3 regions of the Ancylobacter sp. IITR112 genome follow, and region 1 is predicted to be linked to each of the others. Evidence: predicted binding sites of a transcription regulator. Region 1 holds the regulator's gene; each other region holds the start of a gene.
What was found. The regulator PhoB, encoded in region 1, activates phosphate uptake and scavenging genes when phosphate is short. The targets are predictions, from matches to a motif close to TGTCATNNANCTGTCAT.

Region 1 (4,686 bases):
GTCGGCCTCGCTGGAAATGTTCGAGCGGACGACGCGGCGCTATGGCAAGCCGGAATGGGGCATTGACGAGGTTAGCGTCGGCGGCGTCAGCGTGCCGGTCGAGATCGAGACCGTGTGGGAGCGGCCCTTCTGCAAGCTGCTGCACTTCCGCCGCGACTTCGCGCAGAAGCCGCGCCGGCCGCAGCCGCGCATGGTGATCGTCGCACCGCTGTCGGGCCATTACGCGACGCTGCTGCGCGGCACGGTGCAGACCCTGCTGACCAATCACGATGTCTACATCACCGACTGGGTGGACGCGCGCAACGTGCCGGTGTCGGAGGGGCCGTTCAGCCTCGACGACTATATCGACTACGTCATCGACATCTTCCACCATCTCGGTGGCGGGGTGCATGCGCTCGCGGTCTGCCAGCCGGCCGTGCCGGTGCTCGCCGCCGTGGCGCGGATGGAAGAGATGGGCGACCCCGACGTGCCGGCTTCCATGGTGCTGATGGGCGGGCCGATCGACACGCGCGAAAGCCCGACGGCGGTGAACCATTTCGCGGAAGAGCGCGGCATCGAGTGGTTCCAGCGCAATGTCATCACCACCGTGCCCTGGCCCAATGCCGGGGTGATGCGGCAGGTCTATCCCGGCTTTCTCCAGTTGCACGGCTTCATGGCGATGAATCTGGAGCGCCATCTGAAAGCCCATGCCGACATGTTCGGCCACCTCGTCAAGGGCGACGGCGATTCCGCCGCCAAGCACCGCGAGTTCTACGACGAATATCTCTCGGTCATGGATTTGCCGGCGGAATATTACCTGCAGACGCTGCAGACCGTGTTCATCGACCATGCGCTGCCGCGCGGGCTGATGACCCATCGCGGCGCCAGGGTCGATCCGTCGAAGATCCGCAATGTCGCGCTGCTCACCGTCGAGGGCGAGAATGACGACATTTCCGGCATCGGCCAGACGCGGGCGGCGCAAACCCTGTGCTCCGGGCTCGCCGACGACATGAAGGCGCATTACCTGCAGCCGACCGTGGGCCATTACGGCGTGTTCAACGGCTCGCGCTTCCGCGCCGAAATCGCCCCGCGCATCTCCGACTTTGTGCTCTCGCATAACTGGCCGAAGAAGGGGCACAACCAGCCGGAAAGTTGAGGGCGCCGGGAAAATAACCGCCCGTTTTCCGGCGGCGCCGGTGCCGGCGCGGTGCTAGCGTCGGGCCATGCCGACCGAAACCCTGCACGACCTGTTCGACCTCACCTTGCCGGACGCCGCCACGCTCTATCAGGCGCTGCTGGCGCGTGACGCGCGCTATGAGGGGCGCGCCTATGTCTGCGTCGCCACGACGGGCATCTTTTGCCGGCTCACCTGCCCGGCGCGCAAGCCGCTGATCGAGAATTGCAGCTTCCGCCCCACCATCGGCGCCTGCATCGAAGCTGGCTTCCGCCCGTGCAAGCGCTGCCATCCGCTGCGGCCCGCCGCTGAGGCGGACCCGATGATCGCGGCGCTGCTCGCCGCGCTCGACGCGCGCCCGGCCTATCGCTTCGGCGAGGACGACATCACCCGCATGGGCTATGACCTCTCCACCGTCCGCCGTGCCTTCAAGCGGCAATTCGGCATGACCTTTCTCGACATGGCCCGGCACCGGCGGCTGCGCGAGGGCTTCGAGACGCTGGCGCTCGGCGGATCGGTCATCGCCGCGCAGCAGGAGGCCGGCTTCCAGTCCGCCAGCGCCTTCCGCGCCGCCTTCGCCCGGCTGATCGGCTGCGCACCGGGCGAGATCGCCGGCGAGGGGCGGCTGCTCGCCGACTGGATCGGCACGCCGCTCGGCGACATGATCGCGATTTCCAGCGCCACCCATCTCCACCTGCTCGAATTCGTTGAGCGGCGCGGCCTGCCGGCGGAGATCACCCGGCTGCGCAAGGGCGCGAAGGGGGAGCTGGGGATCGGCAGCTATGCGCCAACGGAGAGCATCCGCGCCGAACTCGCGGCCTATTTCGCCGGCCGGTCGGCGGAGTTTGCCACGCCTGTCGCGCTCGACGGCAGCGCCTTCACCCGCGCCGTCTGGGCGGAACTGCGGCGCATACCGGCCGGCGCGACGGCGAGCTATGCCGACATCGCCCGCCGGATCGGCGCGCCCTCCGCCATCCGCGCCGTGGCGCGGGCGAACGGCGCCAACCAGCTCGCGCTCATCATCCCCTGCCACCGTGTGCTCGGTACTGACGGCGCCCTCACCGGCTATGGCGGCGGGCTGTGGCGCAAGCAGCGCCTGCTGGAAATCGAGGCGCACTACCGCGCCGCGCCGGCACGCACAGCCTGAGGCGGCGGGCGGTGACCGGCCGGCGGCTCGCCCGCGCTCAGTGCGCGCGGGCGAACATCTCGTTGAAGGAATAGCCGGAGCCGCGCACGGTGCGGATCGGGTCCGGCTGGCGCGGACGGTTGAGCGCCTTGCGCAGCCGGCCGACATGCACATCGACCGTACGCTCGTCGATATAAACGTCCTGCCCCCACACGCCGTCGAGCAACTGCTCGCGCGAATAGACCCGGCCGGGCGACTGCATGAGAAATTCCAGCAGGCGGAATTCCGTCGGGCCGAGATGCAGTTCCCGCCCGGCGCGGTGCACGCGCTTGGTCTCGCGGTCGAGCTCGATGTCGCCGGCCCGCAGCAAGGTGGAGATGTGCTCCGGCTTGGCGCGGCGCAGCAGCGCCCGCACCCGGGCCACCAGCTCGGGGACGGAGAACGGCTTCACCACATAGTCATCCGCACCGGTGGCGAGACCGCGCACGCGCTCGGTCTCCTCGCCGCGGGCGGTGAGCATGAGGATCGGCATCCGCTCGGTTTCCGGCCGGGCGCGCAGGCGGCGGCACAGTTCGATGCCGGAGAGGCCGGGCAGCATCCAGTCGAGGATGAGGAGGTCCGGCACGCTTTCGCGCAGCCTTGTCTCCGCCTCGTCGCCCCGCCCGACATTATCGACCGAATAGCCTTCGGATTCGAGATTGTAGCGGAGCAGGAGGGTGAGGGGCTCCTCATCCTCCACGATCAGTATGTTGGTGGGCATGATGTCGTTCCCGAGCGGTCGCGGGTCGCCGGCGTCAGGCCGGGAACGCGACGCTGGTCAGGCTGCTGGTGTCCTGCTTGGGACGCTCCTCGGTGAGAAGCTGGCCGGTCACAAGATAGTGGATGGTCTCGGCGATGTTGGTCGCGTGGTCGCCGATGCGCTCGATGTTCTTGGCGCAGAACAGCAGATGCGTGCACAGCGAGATGTTGCGCGGATCCTCCATCATATAGGTGAGGAGTTCGCGGAACAGCGAGGTGTAGAGCACATCGACCTCGCCGTCGCGCTGCCAGACTTCCAGCGCCCGCGTCTCGTCGCGGGTGGCATAGGCGTCGAGCACCACTTTGAGCTGTTCGAGCACGATGGTGGACATGTGCTCCACGCCGCGCACCAGCTTCTGCGGGTGGAACTCGCCGGTGAGGGCGAGCACACGCTTGCCGGTGTTCTTGGCGAGGTCGCCAATGCGCTCGAGATCATTGGCGATGCGCATCGCCGCGACGATCTCGCGCAGGTCGCCGGCCAGCGGCTGGCGACGGGCGATGATGAGCACCGCCTTTTCCTCGATCTCGCGCTGCAGCAGGTCGACCGGACCGTCGAGCACGATCACCTTCTGCGCCAGTTCCGTGTCGCGCTTGACCAGCGCCTGCACGGAATCGGCGACGAGGCGCTCGGACTGTCCGCCCATCTCGACGACGCTGCGGCCGAGTTCCTTGAGGTCGGTGTCGAATGACGAGACGATATGTTCGGTCATGGGGCAGGCCTCTCTCGTCGCGGGCTCAACCGAACCGGCCGGTGATGTAGTCGCGGGTGCGGGCTTCGCGCGGGTTGGTGAAAATCTCGTTCGACGCGGCGACCTCGATCAGCTCGCCGAGATAGAAGAACGAGGTGATGTCGGCGCAGCGCGCCGCCTGCTGCATGTTGTGGGTGACGATGACGATGGTGAATTCCTGCTTCAGCTCGTCGATCAGATCTTCGATCTTCGAGGTGGAGATCGGGTCGAGCGCCGAGGTGGGCTCGTCGAGCAGGATCACTTCCGGCCGCACCGCGATGGTGCGGGCGATGCACAGGCGCTGCTGCTGGCCGCCGGACATGCCGAGCGCGGAAGTGTGGAGCCGGTCCTTGGTCTCCTCCCAGATCGCCGCCTTGCGCAGGCACCACTCGACACGCTCGTCCATCTGCGCCTTGGAGAGGCGCTCATGCAGGCGCACGCCGAAGGCGATGTTGTCGTAGATCGACATCGGGAAGGGCGTCGGCTTCTGGAACACCATGCCGATGCGCGAGCGCACCACGGTGGAGTCGAGATCCTTGCTCAGCAGGTCCGCGCCGTCGAACAGGATCTTCCCTTCCGCGCGCTGGCCGGGATAGAGCTGGTACATGCGGTTGAAGATGCGCAGCAGCGTGGACTTGCCGCAGCCCGAGGGCCCGATCATCGCGGTGACGCGCTTTTCCGGGATCTCGAAATTGATGTTCTTCAGCGCGTGGTTGTCGCCGTAGAAGAAGTTCAGCTTCTCGACCTTGAGCTTGGCTTCGGCCGCCGGCGCGGTGGCGCGGTTGACGGCGGAGGCGATGTCGATCGACGTTTCAGGTGCGAAGTTCATGGTCCGTCTCACTTCATCTTCGCCAGGACGAGGCGGGAAAGGATGTTCAGGG
Region 2 (4,686 bases), 980 kb from region 1:
CAAGGCCATGCTGTCCCCTCTGCGCTCCCTCCTTCTGTGCTCGCTTGCGCTGCTTCCCTGCGCGGTTCCGGCCGGTGCCGGCGAGATGTCCGCCTGGTCGGCGCCGGAAGGCACGGCGGCGCGTCTGGTCGCCGGCGGCAGCGAGGGCGAGGCGCTGCTGGGCGGCGTGGAGATCCGCCTTCCGCCCGGCCTCAAGACCTATTGGCGCTATCCCGGCGACAGCGGCGTGCCGCCGCATTTCGACTGGACCGGCTCGCACAATGTCGAGGCGGTGGAGGTGCTGTGGCCGGCCCCCACGCGGTTCGATGATGGCGGCTCCTACTCCATCGGCTACAAGCACGACGTGGTGCTGCCGCTGCGCATCGTCCCGAAGGACCGCGCTCAGCCGGTCGAGCTGAAGCTCAATCTCGATTTCGCCGTCTGCGGCAGGATCTGCCAGCCGGCCACTGCGGCGCTCGATCTGACGCTGCCGCCCGGCGGCGCCGGCACGCCGTCCGCTGCGCTTGCCCAGGCGCTGGCGCAGGTGCCGCGCCCGGCCGCGCTCGGCGCCGAGGGCGAACCCGGCATCGCCGCCGCCGAGCTGAAAGGCTCCGCCGACAACGCCGCCATCCGGGTCGTCGCCGAGGTGAGCGACCCCGCCGCCGATCTCTTCGTCGAGGGGCCGAACGAGGACTGGGCGCTGCCGCTTCCGGTGCGCGAGATCGGCCCGGACGGGCGCGCCGTCTTCGTGCTGCCGGTCGACGGCGTGCCCAGCGGGGCCGATGTCGCGGCGGCCAAGCTCCGCTTCACCCTCGTCGATGGCGACCGGGCGATCCAGGTGGACGCGCCGCTTTCCACCCGCTGAACCCGCTTCCCGGCACGCGGGAAATCGGTATGGTACCGTCGGACCGGGCCCCTCCGTTGCGGCAGGCCCGGTCCGGCGCGGCCCTTCGGCGGGTCCGTTCCACCCCTTCCCGCCGTATGAAAGGACATTTCCATGACGATCAAGGTCGGCGACCAGCTTCCCAGCGTCACCTTCCGGGTGGCCACCGAGGACGGCCCGGTGCCGAAATCCACCGACGAGATCTTCAAGAACAAGAAGGTCGTGCTGTTCGCCGTTCCCGGCGCCTTCACGCCCACCTGCCACAAGAACCACCTGCCGAGTTTCATTGCCCGCGCCGAGGAAATCCTCGCCAAGGGCGTGAGCACCATCGCGGTCACCGCCGTCAACGATCCCTTCGTGATGGCGGCGTGGGAGAAGGCCTCCAACGCCGAGGGCAAGATCGTGTTCCTGTCGGACGGCAATGCTGAATTCGCCAAGGCCATCGGCCTCGACTTCGACGCCGCGGCGGCGGGTCTCGGCGTTCGCTCCAAGCGCTATTCCATGCTGGTCGAGGACGGCGAGGTGATGATCCTCAATGTCGAGGACGTGCCCAGCAAGGCCGACAAGACCAACGCCGACGTGCTGCTCACGCAGTTCTGACCTGTGGCGCCGATCCCGGCCGGGGCCCGTCCCCGCGCCGGGATTTCCATGTCTGCCGGCACCCTCCGCAGCATCCCGCCGCTCAGGCGATGATGTCGGGGCAGATCTGGTCCTCGATGAAGCCGATGCGGTCGCGTAGCTGCAGCTTGCGCTTCTTGAAACGTGCGAGCTGCAACTGGTCGCTTCCCGGCATGTCCTGCAGCGCCTGGATCGCGACATCCAGATCGCGGTGCTCCTGCCGCAAGCGCTCGAGAAGAGCCAGAAGCTCGCGTTCCTCTTCCGCCGTCATCTGTGTCAAACGCCCGCCCGAACCCGACTCATCCCCGGCCCGGCCGGGGTCTGGCACGAGTATCGCCGCCCCTGCGGCCGGCCGCAACAGCCGGGCTCCCCACACTGTGAGCGACCGCGCTGCAGTGCAGCACATCCTTTCATCGACAGCCCGTGACTCTCGTGACAGACTGATGACGTTCGCTTCGGAAGACAGGAGATACTGTCCATGACCATGCAGTCGCATGTTGCCGAGTTGGAACGTCGCCACCAGGCACTTGAAAAGCAATTGCGGGAAGAAATCACCCGTCCCGCGACCGACGCTACCCGCATCGCTGATCTCAAACGGCGCAAGCTGATCCTCAAGGACGAGATCGCCCGCTGCAAGGGCACGGTACACTAGCCCTCACAACCCGCTTCATCCCGGCTCCGCGCGCCCGCGCGGGGCGTCGCCCCCGGCGGTCCGCTGCGGCTGGCAGGAGTGCGCCGCCCCTCGCGCCTGTCGCGGGGCACGCTCATCGCGGCGCCGGCCGCCCGGTCCGGCGATTTCCCCGATTGAATCCGACAGCTACCCGCCGGCCTCGCTGCCGGCGGTTCGTTTTGTGCGCCCGGCAGCGGCCGGCCGCGCCAACCCGACGAAGGGCGTAAGCATTTCAGCGTCTTGCCAGACGGCGCTGAAAGGCGAAATCTCACGGCCATAAAAAACCGTCCAACAAGAACATTCCCGAGGGAGACGCCTGCCATGACTGGTTCCGCCAGCCGCTACCCGTCCGTTCACGCCCGCTCCATCGAAGACCCCGAGGGTTTCTGGCGCGACGCCGCCCGCGGCATCGACTGGATGAGCGAAGGCGAGCGCGTCTTCGAGGCCTCCCTCGGCCTTTATGGCCGCTGGTTTCCCGGCTGGACCACCAATGTCTGCCAGAATGCGGTGGACCGCCATGTCGATGGCGGGCGTGGCGCCCAGCCGGCGATTTTCTACGACAGCCCGGTGGCCGGGGCGCAGCGCACGGTCACCTATGCGGAACTGAAGGACGAGGTGAGCCTGCTCGCCGGCGTGTTGGGCGAACTCGGCGTCGGGAAGGGCGACCGCGTCGTCATCTACATGCCGATGATCCCGGAAGCGGTGTTCGCCATGCTGGCCTGCGCCCGCATCGGCGCGGTTCATTCGGTGGTGTTCGGCGGTTTCGCCGCCGCCGAACTGGCGAGCCGCATCGAGGACGCCCAGCCCAAGGTGGTGCTCTCCGCCTCCTGCGGCATCGAACCCTCACGGCTGGTGCAGTACAAGCCGCTGCTCGACCTCGCCCTCACCATGGCGAAGCACCGGCCGGAAGCCTGCCTCATCTTTCAGCGGCCGCAGGTGGAGGCCAAGCTGGTCGCCGGCCGCGATCATGACTGGGCCACGCGGCGCGAGGCAGCGCGGACGGCGGACCTGCGGCCCGCCTGCGTGCCGGTGGAAGCGACCGACCCGCTCTATATTCTCTACACCTCGGGCACGACCGGAAAACCGAAAGGCGTGGTGCGCGACACCGGCGGCTACATGGTGGCGCTGCGCTGGTCGATGCAGGGGCTTTATGACGTGCAGCCGGGCGAGGTCTATTGGTCGGCCTCGGATATTGGCTGGGTGGTCGGCCATTCCTACATCGTCTACGCCCCGCTGCTCACCGGCTGCACCACGGTTCTCTATGAGGGCAAGCCGGTGGGCACCCCGGATGCCGGCGCCTTCTGGCGGGTGATCGAGCAATACAAGGTGGCAGCGCTTTTCACCGCGCCTACCGCATTGCGGGCGATCAAGAAGGAAGACCCGGAAGGCCGGCTGATGGGCGCCTATGACCGCTCCAGCCTGCGCACGCTGTTCCTCGCCGGCGAGCGCGCCGATCCTGACACGGTGGAATGGGCCAAGGCCCGCCTTGGTGTGCCGGTGGTCGATCACTGGTGGCAGACCGAAACCGGCTGGGCGATCGCCGGCAATCCCGTTGGCCTCGGCGCCCTGCCGATCCGTGTCGGCTCCACCGGCGTGCCGATGCCCGGCTATCAGGTCGATATTCTCGATGAGGGCGGGCATCCCGTGGGGCCCGACCGCATGGGCTCCATCGCCATCAAGCTGCCGCTGCCGCCCGGCTGCCTGCCGACGCTGTGGCGGCAGGATGAGCGCTTCCGCGAGAGCTATCTCCTCGACTTCCCCGGCTATTACAAGACGGCCGATGCCGGCTTCACCGATGCCAATGGCCAGTTGTTCATCATGGGCCGCACCGACGACATCATCAATGTCGCCGGCCACCGCCTGTCCACCGGCGGTATGGAGGAAGTGCTGGCGGCCCATGCCGATGTCGCGGAATGCGCGGTCATCGGCATTCATGACGAATTGAAGGGCGAAGTGCCCTGCGGCTTCGTGGTGCTGAAGGCCGGGGTGGCGCGCTCCCCCGCAGATATCGAGCAGGAGATCGTCGCGCTGGTGCGCGAGCGCATCGGCCCGGTGGCGGCGTTCCGGCTCGCCATCACCGTCAACCGGCTGCCGAAGACGCGCTCGGGCAAGATCCTGCGCGGCACGATGAAGAAGATCGCCGATGCCGAGCCGTGGAACATGCCGGCGACCATCGACGATCCCGCCGCGCTGGACGAGATCGCCGCCGCGCTCGGCGCGCGCGGCCTTGCCGGTGCGCCTGCCGCCTGACCGCGTCCGCGCGCATGAAAAAGCCCGGAGCGGCGACGCTCCGGGCTTTTTCGTTCAGGCCGCTCGCCGGCAGGCGGGGCTCATTCCTCGTCCTCGGCCTCGCTCTTGCGCGAGCCGCCGAGCTTGGCGAACACGGTTTCCAGGTCGATCGCTTCCTCGCGCGGCTTGCGGCTGGGCACGAACGGCTCCGGTCCGTCGCCGACCGACAGGTCGACCGGCAGCAGCGTCGTCTCGTCGCCCGCCGGCGCCACCGCGGCGGGGCGGTCCTTGGAGGAGCGCTGCACCT
Region 3 (4,686 bases), 3.9 Mb from region 1:
GACTTGAACCAAATGGCCTCCGGTGAAACCGGGGCGGTTCAGGTCGCTGAGCAGATTGGCTTGACGATAACCCGATTGGGCCGTCGTCTGACGGTCCACCCCGCGCAAATGGGGTCGGAGGATGTCCGAGGGGTGAGCGCCACAAACCCGCGAGCGCCGCGAGCGGCGCCGGGGACATCGGCCTATTCCTCAATAGGTGGAGAGGGGCAGGGGCGTAGGCGGAGCGGTGGCGCCGGGCCCCAGAGAGCGCTGCACCATGACGCTGTCGGCCCAGCGGCCATAACGGTAGGCGACTGCGGGGAGAAACCCCACCCGGACAAAGCCGAACCGCTCATGGATGGCGAGCGAGGCGGTGTTGTCGCCGTCGATATAGCCGATCATCTGTCGGAAGCCGGCGGCCGCGCAGGCATCGATCAGGCTGCGCATGAGCCGGCTGCCGATGCCGTAGCCAATGTGCCGGTGGTGGACGTAGATGGAATGTTTGACGGTGTAGCGATAGGCCGGGCGCTTGCGGAACAGCACGACATAGGCATAGCCCACCACCTCGCCGTCCCGGACCGCGACGATGTGGGGAAAGCGGCGGTTCTTCAGGTTCTTGCGCCGCTCCCGCAGGTCGTCGGGCTGCGGCGTGTCATTGTCGTCCACCCCCTCCTCGACGCCACGGCGGATGTGATGGCGGTAGATTGCCAGCATGGCATCCACGTCGGAATCCCGCGTCGGGCGGACGATGACTGCGTTCTCCTGCTCCATGAACGAACCCGGACTCCCGCTTATTCCGCAATCACATAGGTATAGAGCCGGATACGACCGGCGCCATCGGTCTCGCGATAGACACCCTGGATCTCGACATCAAAGCCCGGAAACGTATTGAAGCAGGCCTCGAACATCCTGAGATAGTCGATCATCGGCTGGGCGCGCTCCGTGAGCCTCTCGCCGGGGACGATCGTGGCGATGCCCGGCGGGTAGACCACGAAGGGCGTGGTGGCGATACGCCCGGAAATGGCGTCGATGGGCAGGTAGTCCACATCGTTGCGCACGAGGCAGCGCGCCGCATCGTGGGGAGACAGCGCGATATCGGGCAGGTGCTCGGCCTTGAACTGCATGGCCTGCAACGCGCTGACATTGGCGCTGCGGAAGAAGCGGTGCATCTCCCCGCACAGGTCGCGCAGGCGCACGCCGTCATAACGCCCGGGCCGGCGCCGGTAGAATTCGGGGATCGCGTCTTCCAGCAGCGCGTTGTCATCATGCAGCTTCTTGAAGGCGACCAGACCGCTGATCAGCGTGCCGGCCTTGCTCGATTCAACGCCCGGGGTGAGCAGGAACAGCAGCGAATTGAGGTCGTTCTTCTCCGCGACGATGCGGTTCTCGCGCAGATATTGCGCGACCACGGGGGCCGGGATTCCGTGCTCCGCATAGGCGCCGGTGGAACGGTCGAAGCCGGGCGTCAGCAGCGTCAGCTTGTTGGGATCGGTCATGGCGAAGCCCGCCGCCATGCCGGCATAGCCGTGCCAGGCGGCCCCCGGCGTGAGGTGCCAGAAGGCCGGGTTGGTGGCGAGCTGGTCGGTGGAGACGCTCTCCCACGGCACGTCATGCACGGCGCCGGGGCTGGCGGCATCGGGAATCGCCACCCGGTCCGGTACGAAGGGCTCGAAGAACCAGCGGCGCTCGGGGCGCTGTTCCTTCTCCTCGAACTCCCGGCGCACCGCGCGGATCTTCTTGCGCAGCTCGATGCCGAGGCGGATCGTGTCGTCCCACAGCACTTCGCCGGAGCGTCCCTTCATCATCTGCGCGCCAACATCGAGCGAGGCGAACAGCGGGTAGAAGGGCGAGGTGGAGGCGTGCTGCATGAAGCTCTCATTGAAGCGCCGATGCTCCACGCGCCGCTTCTGCCCCTTGATATGCCGGTCCTTCATGTGGATCTGCGAGGCTTGGCTGAAGCTCGCGAGCTGCTTGTGGGTCGACTGGGTGGCGATGATGCCCGGCGCGTCCGGTCCCAGATCCTTCAGCCCCATGGCGAAGCGCCCGGCATAAAGCGGGTGGAACTTCATGAAGCCTGCCCAGGCCTCGTCGAACATGATGTAGTCGCACAGATGCCCGATCTTCCCGAGGATCATCTCGGCATTGTGGATCGTGCCGTCATAGGTGCATTGCTCGACGACGGCGACGCGGAACGGCCGCGGCTTCTGCCAGGCCTCGGGGTCGGTGACCAGCGGATGGGTGCGGATGCGCTCGCGCAGCGCCTCCTCGTCCAGCGCCGCGACATCCATGGGGCCGATCAATCCCCAGGCATTGCGCACGGTCGGCACATAGACCGGAATGCCGCCGGAGATCATCAGCGCGCCATGATGGGCGGCCTTGTGGTTGTTGCGGTCGAACAGCACGAGGTCGCCATCGGTCACGAGGGCGGAGAGCGCGACCTTGTTCGAGGTCGAGGTGCCGTTGAGCACGAAATAGGTCTTCTCGGCCCCGAAGATCTTGGCCGCTTCCTTCTGCGCCGCGAGGGCCGGCCCCTCATGGGTCAGAAGATCGCCGAGATCGAGTACGGAGTTGTCGAGGTCGTCGCGAAACACCGCCTCGCCCAGGTGCTCCATGAACACCCGGCCGATCGGGCTGCGCGAGTAGAACACGCCGCCATTATGCCCGGGGCAGGTCCAGAGCTGGTTGCCCTCCTCGGCATAATCCACCAGCGCGCCGAAGAAGGGCGTCTTCAGCGTCTCGGCATATTGCTTGAGCCGGCTGATGAGGTTCTTGGCGATGAAGGCGGGGGTTTCCTCGGAGAGGAAGACATAGCCGTCGATGAAATCCAGCACCTCGACCGGCACGTCTTCGAAGCGCTTGCGGCGGATCAGCAGGATGATCGGGAAGTCCAGGCCGCGCCGGCGCATCAGGTTGATAAGGGCGGCGGTCTTACCCTCCATACCCTTCTTGCCCCAATCCACCATCATGCAGCCGATGGCGGCGTCGGTTTGCACCGCAATCTCCGCGTCCTCGATGGTGCGGGCGCGCACCACCTCGAAGCCGGAGCTCTCGATCTCCGCGACGATCTGGTGATAGCGGGCGCCTTCCAGATCGTCCGCATCGAAGGCGGGGGTCGCGAAAAGGAAGTTGAAGCGTTTGAAATAGTCCATCCGGGCATCCCCTCCTGTTCGGCGTTGACGCGACGTTTCGACGTGCCTCATGACGACAGCACGACAACGCGGTGACAAGCCGAGACGGAGGGAGCTAGGCCGTGAACTCATAAGTGCGGTGGACGGTGGAAAGGTGACACTCGACCGGCTAACGTCGCACCATGAAGCATGACACGATCACACTGTGGCGGCCGGTTGGCCCAGCCGAACTCGCGCTTATCCGCGAAAGCGATATGCGCTCGTTCCCACCGCGACTGCCGGATCAGCCGATCTTCTATCCCGTGCTGTCAGAAGACTATGCAATCAGGATCGCTCGCGATTGGAATGTGCCTCAAAGCGGTGCAGGGTTCGTCACGCGCTTTGAGGTGCGCCGTGACTTCTTGAAGCAATACGACGCGCAGGAAGCAGGTGGTCGCGCGCTACGAGAATACTGGATACCCGCGGAAGAGCTGGAAATGTTTAACGCCGCTATCGTCGGGCCTATCGAGGTGGTGAGAGAGTTCCGCTGAGGCTTTCATATTGCGGCGAAGTCTGATTCAGACTTCGCATGATCCGATATGATTTGACCGACTTCGAATGGCGCGCGATCGAGCCGCTGTTGCCCAACAAGCCGAAAGGAGTGCCGCGTGTCGATGATCGACGTGTGCTCAACGGCATCTTCTGGGGCGCTCCGATCGGGAGCGCCGTGGCGAGACCTCCCCGAGCGATACGGCCCACGAACCACCTGCTACAATCGCTTCGTCCGATGGCGGAAAGCGGGTGTGTGGGACCGCCTCATGGACGCTGTCACCAAAGCCCATGACGGCAAGGTGCAGATGATCGACACCTCCATCGTTCGCGTCCATCAGCAGGGTGCGACGGCAAAAAGGGGGATCGAGATCATTGTCTCGGTCGTTCCCGAGGCGGGCTGACAACCAAAATCCACGCTCTTGTTGATGCCCAAGGCAGGCCGATCAAACTGACGCTCACTGCTGGGCAGAAGAGCGACATCGCCTCAGCTCCGGACATGATCGCCGACCTACCGGAAGGCGCCATGCTGCTGGCCGACAAGGGCTATGACGCCAACGCGCTGCGCGTTGCCGTCAGCGGACGCAAGGCATGGGCCAACATCCCACCCAAAGCCAACCGCACTGAGCCGATCTGCTTCAGCCCGTTCCTCTACAAAGCGCGGAACTTGGTCGAGCGCTTCTTCAATAAGGCCAAGCAGTTCCGTCGCATTGCGACACGATACGACAAGCTGGCCGAGAACTACCTCGCCGCCTTCAAACTCGTCGCAATTCGCATCTGGCTACGCGTTAATGAGTCTAGGTCCTAGGGTAGCCCGCCTAGCCGAGCCAGAACGGCTCGGCGTCGATGAATTTGCGCCAGCTGCGCCGAAGGGACTCGGCGGTCTCGATGCGGTCGCGCCCCTGCCAGCCGGTGATCGCGCCGATGGCCTTGTGGACCTGCGGCAGCGACGTGCCCTCCTCCACCTCGCGCAGCAGCGCCTGGGTGGTGGTGATGTCGTTGTCGATGCCGAGAATGTCCTGCAGCCGCGACATCCGCTTCAGATATTTCC

Region 2: AAC979_RS14660 (YdcH family protein) is a predicted target of PhoB. The motif match lies at 1,913-1,929, and genes of this name have one in related genera.
Region 3: AAC979_RS00825 (Orn/Lys/Arg decarboxylase N-terminal domain-containing protein) is a predicted target of PhoB. The motif match lies at 3,178-3,194, and genes of this name have one in related genera.

The regions. Positions count from the first base shown of each region.
Region 1 covers NZ_JBGCUS010000001.1:4,056,103-4,060,788, reverse strand. The annotation lists gene AAC979_RS19310 (polyhydroxyalkanoate depolymerase) at 1-1,135, shown strand, start outside; gene AAC979_RS19305 (bifunctional transcriptional activator/DNA repair enzyme AdaA) at 1,203-2,300, shown strand; gene phoB (phosphate regulon transcriptional regulator PhoB) at 2,338-3,039, opposite strand; gene phoU (phosphate signaling complex protein PhoU) at 3,074-3,787, opposite strand; gene pstB (phosphate ABC transporter ATP-binding protein PstB) at 3,813-4,634, opposite strand; gene pstA (phosphate ABC transporter permease PstA) at 4,643-4,686, opposite strand, start outside.
Region 2 covers NZ_JBGCUS010000001.1:3,071,466-3,076,151, forward strand. The annotation lists gene AAC979_RS14645 (protein-disulfide reductase DsbD domain-containing protein) at 86-844, shown strand; gene AAC979_RS14650 (peroxiredoxin) at 977-1,462, shown strand; gene AAC979_RS14655 (YdcH family protein) at 1,545-1,751, opposite strand; gene AAC979_RS14660 (YdcH family protein) at 1,959-2,132, shown strand; gene AAC979_RS14665 (propionyl-CoA synthetase) at 2,472-4,400, shown strand; gene AAC979_RS14670 (DUF1013 domain-containing protein) at 4,481-4,686, opposite strand, start outside.
Region 3 covers NZ_JBGCUS010000001.1:185,089-189,774, reverse strand. The annotation lists partial or broken gene AAC979_RS00835 (IS3 family transposase) at 1-26, shown strand, start outside; gene AAC979_RS00830 (N-acetyltransferase family protein) at 190-750, opposite strand; gene AAC979_RS00825 (Orn/Lys/Arg decarboxylase N-terminal domain-containing protein) at 771-3,128, opposite strand; gene AAC979_RS00820 (ADP-ribosylation/crystallin J1) at 3,290-3,637, shown strand; gene AAC979_RS00815 (transposase) at 3,676-3,930, shown strand; partial or broken gene AAC979_RS00810 (IS5/IS1182 family transposase) at 3,848-4,039, shown strand; partial or broken gene AAC979_RS00805 (IS5 family transposase) at 4,003-4,443, shown strand; gene AAC979_RS00800 (CHAD domain-containing protein) at 4,454-4,686, opposite strand, start outside.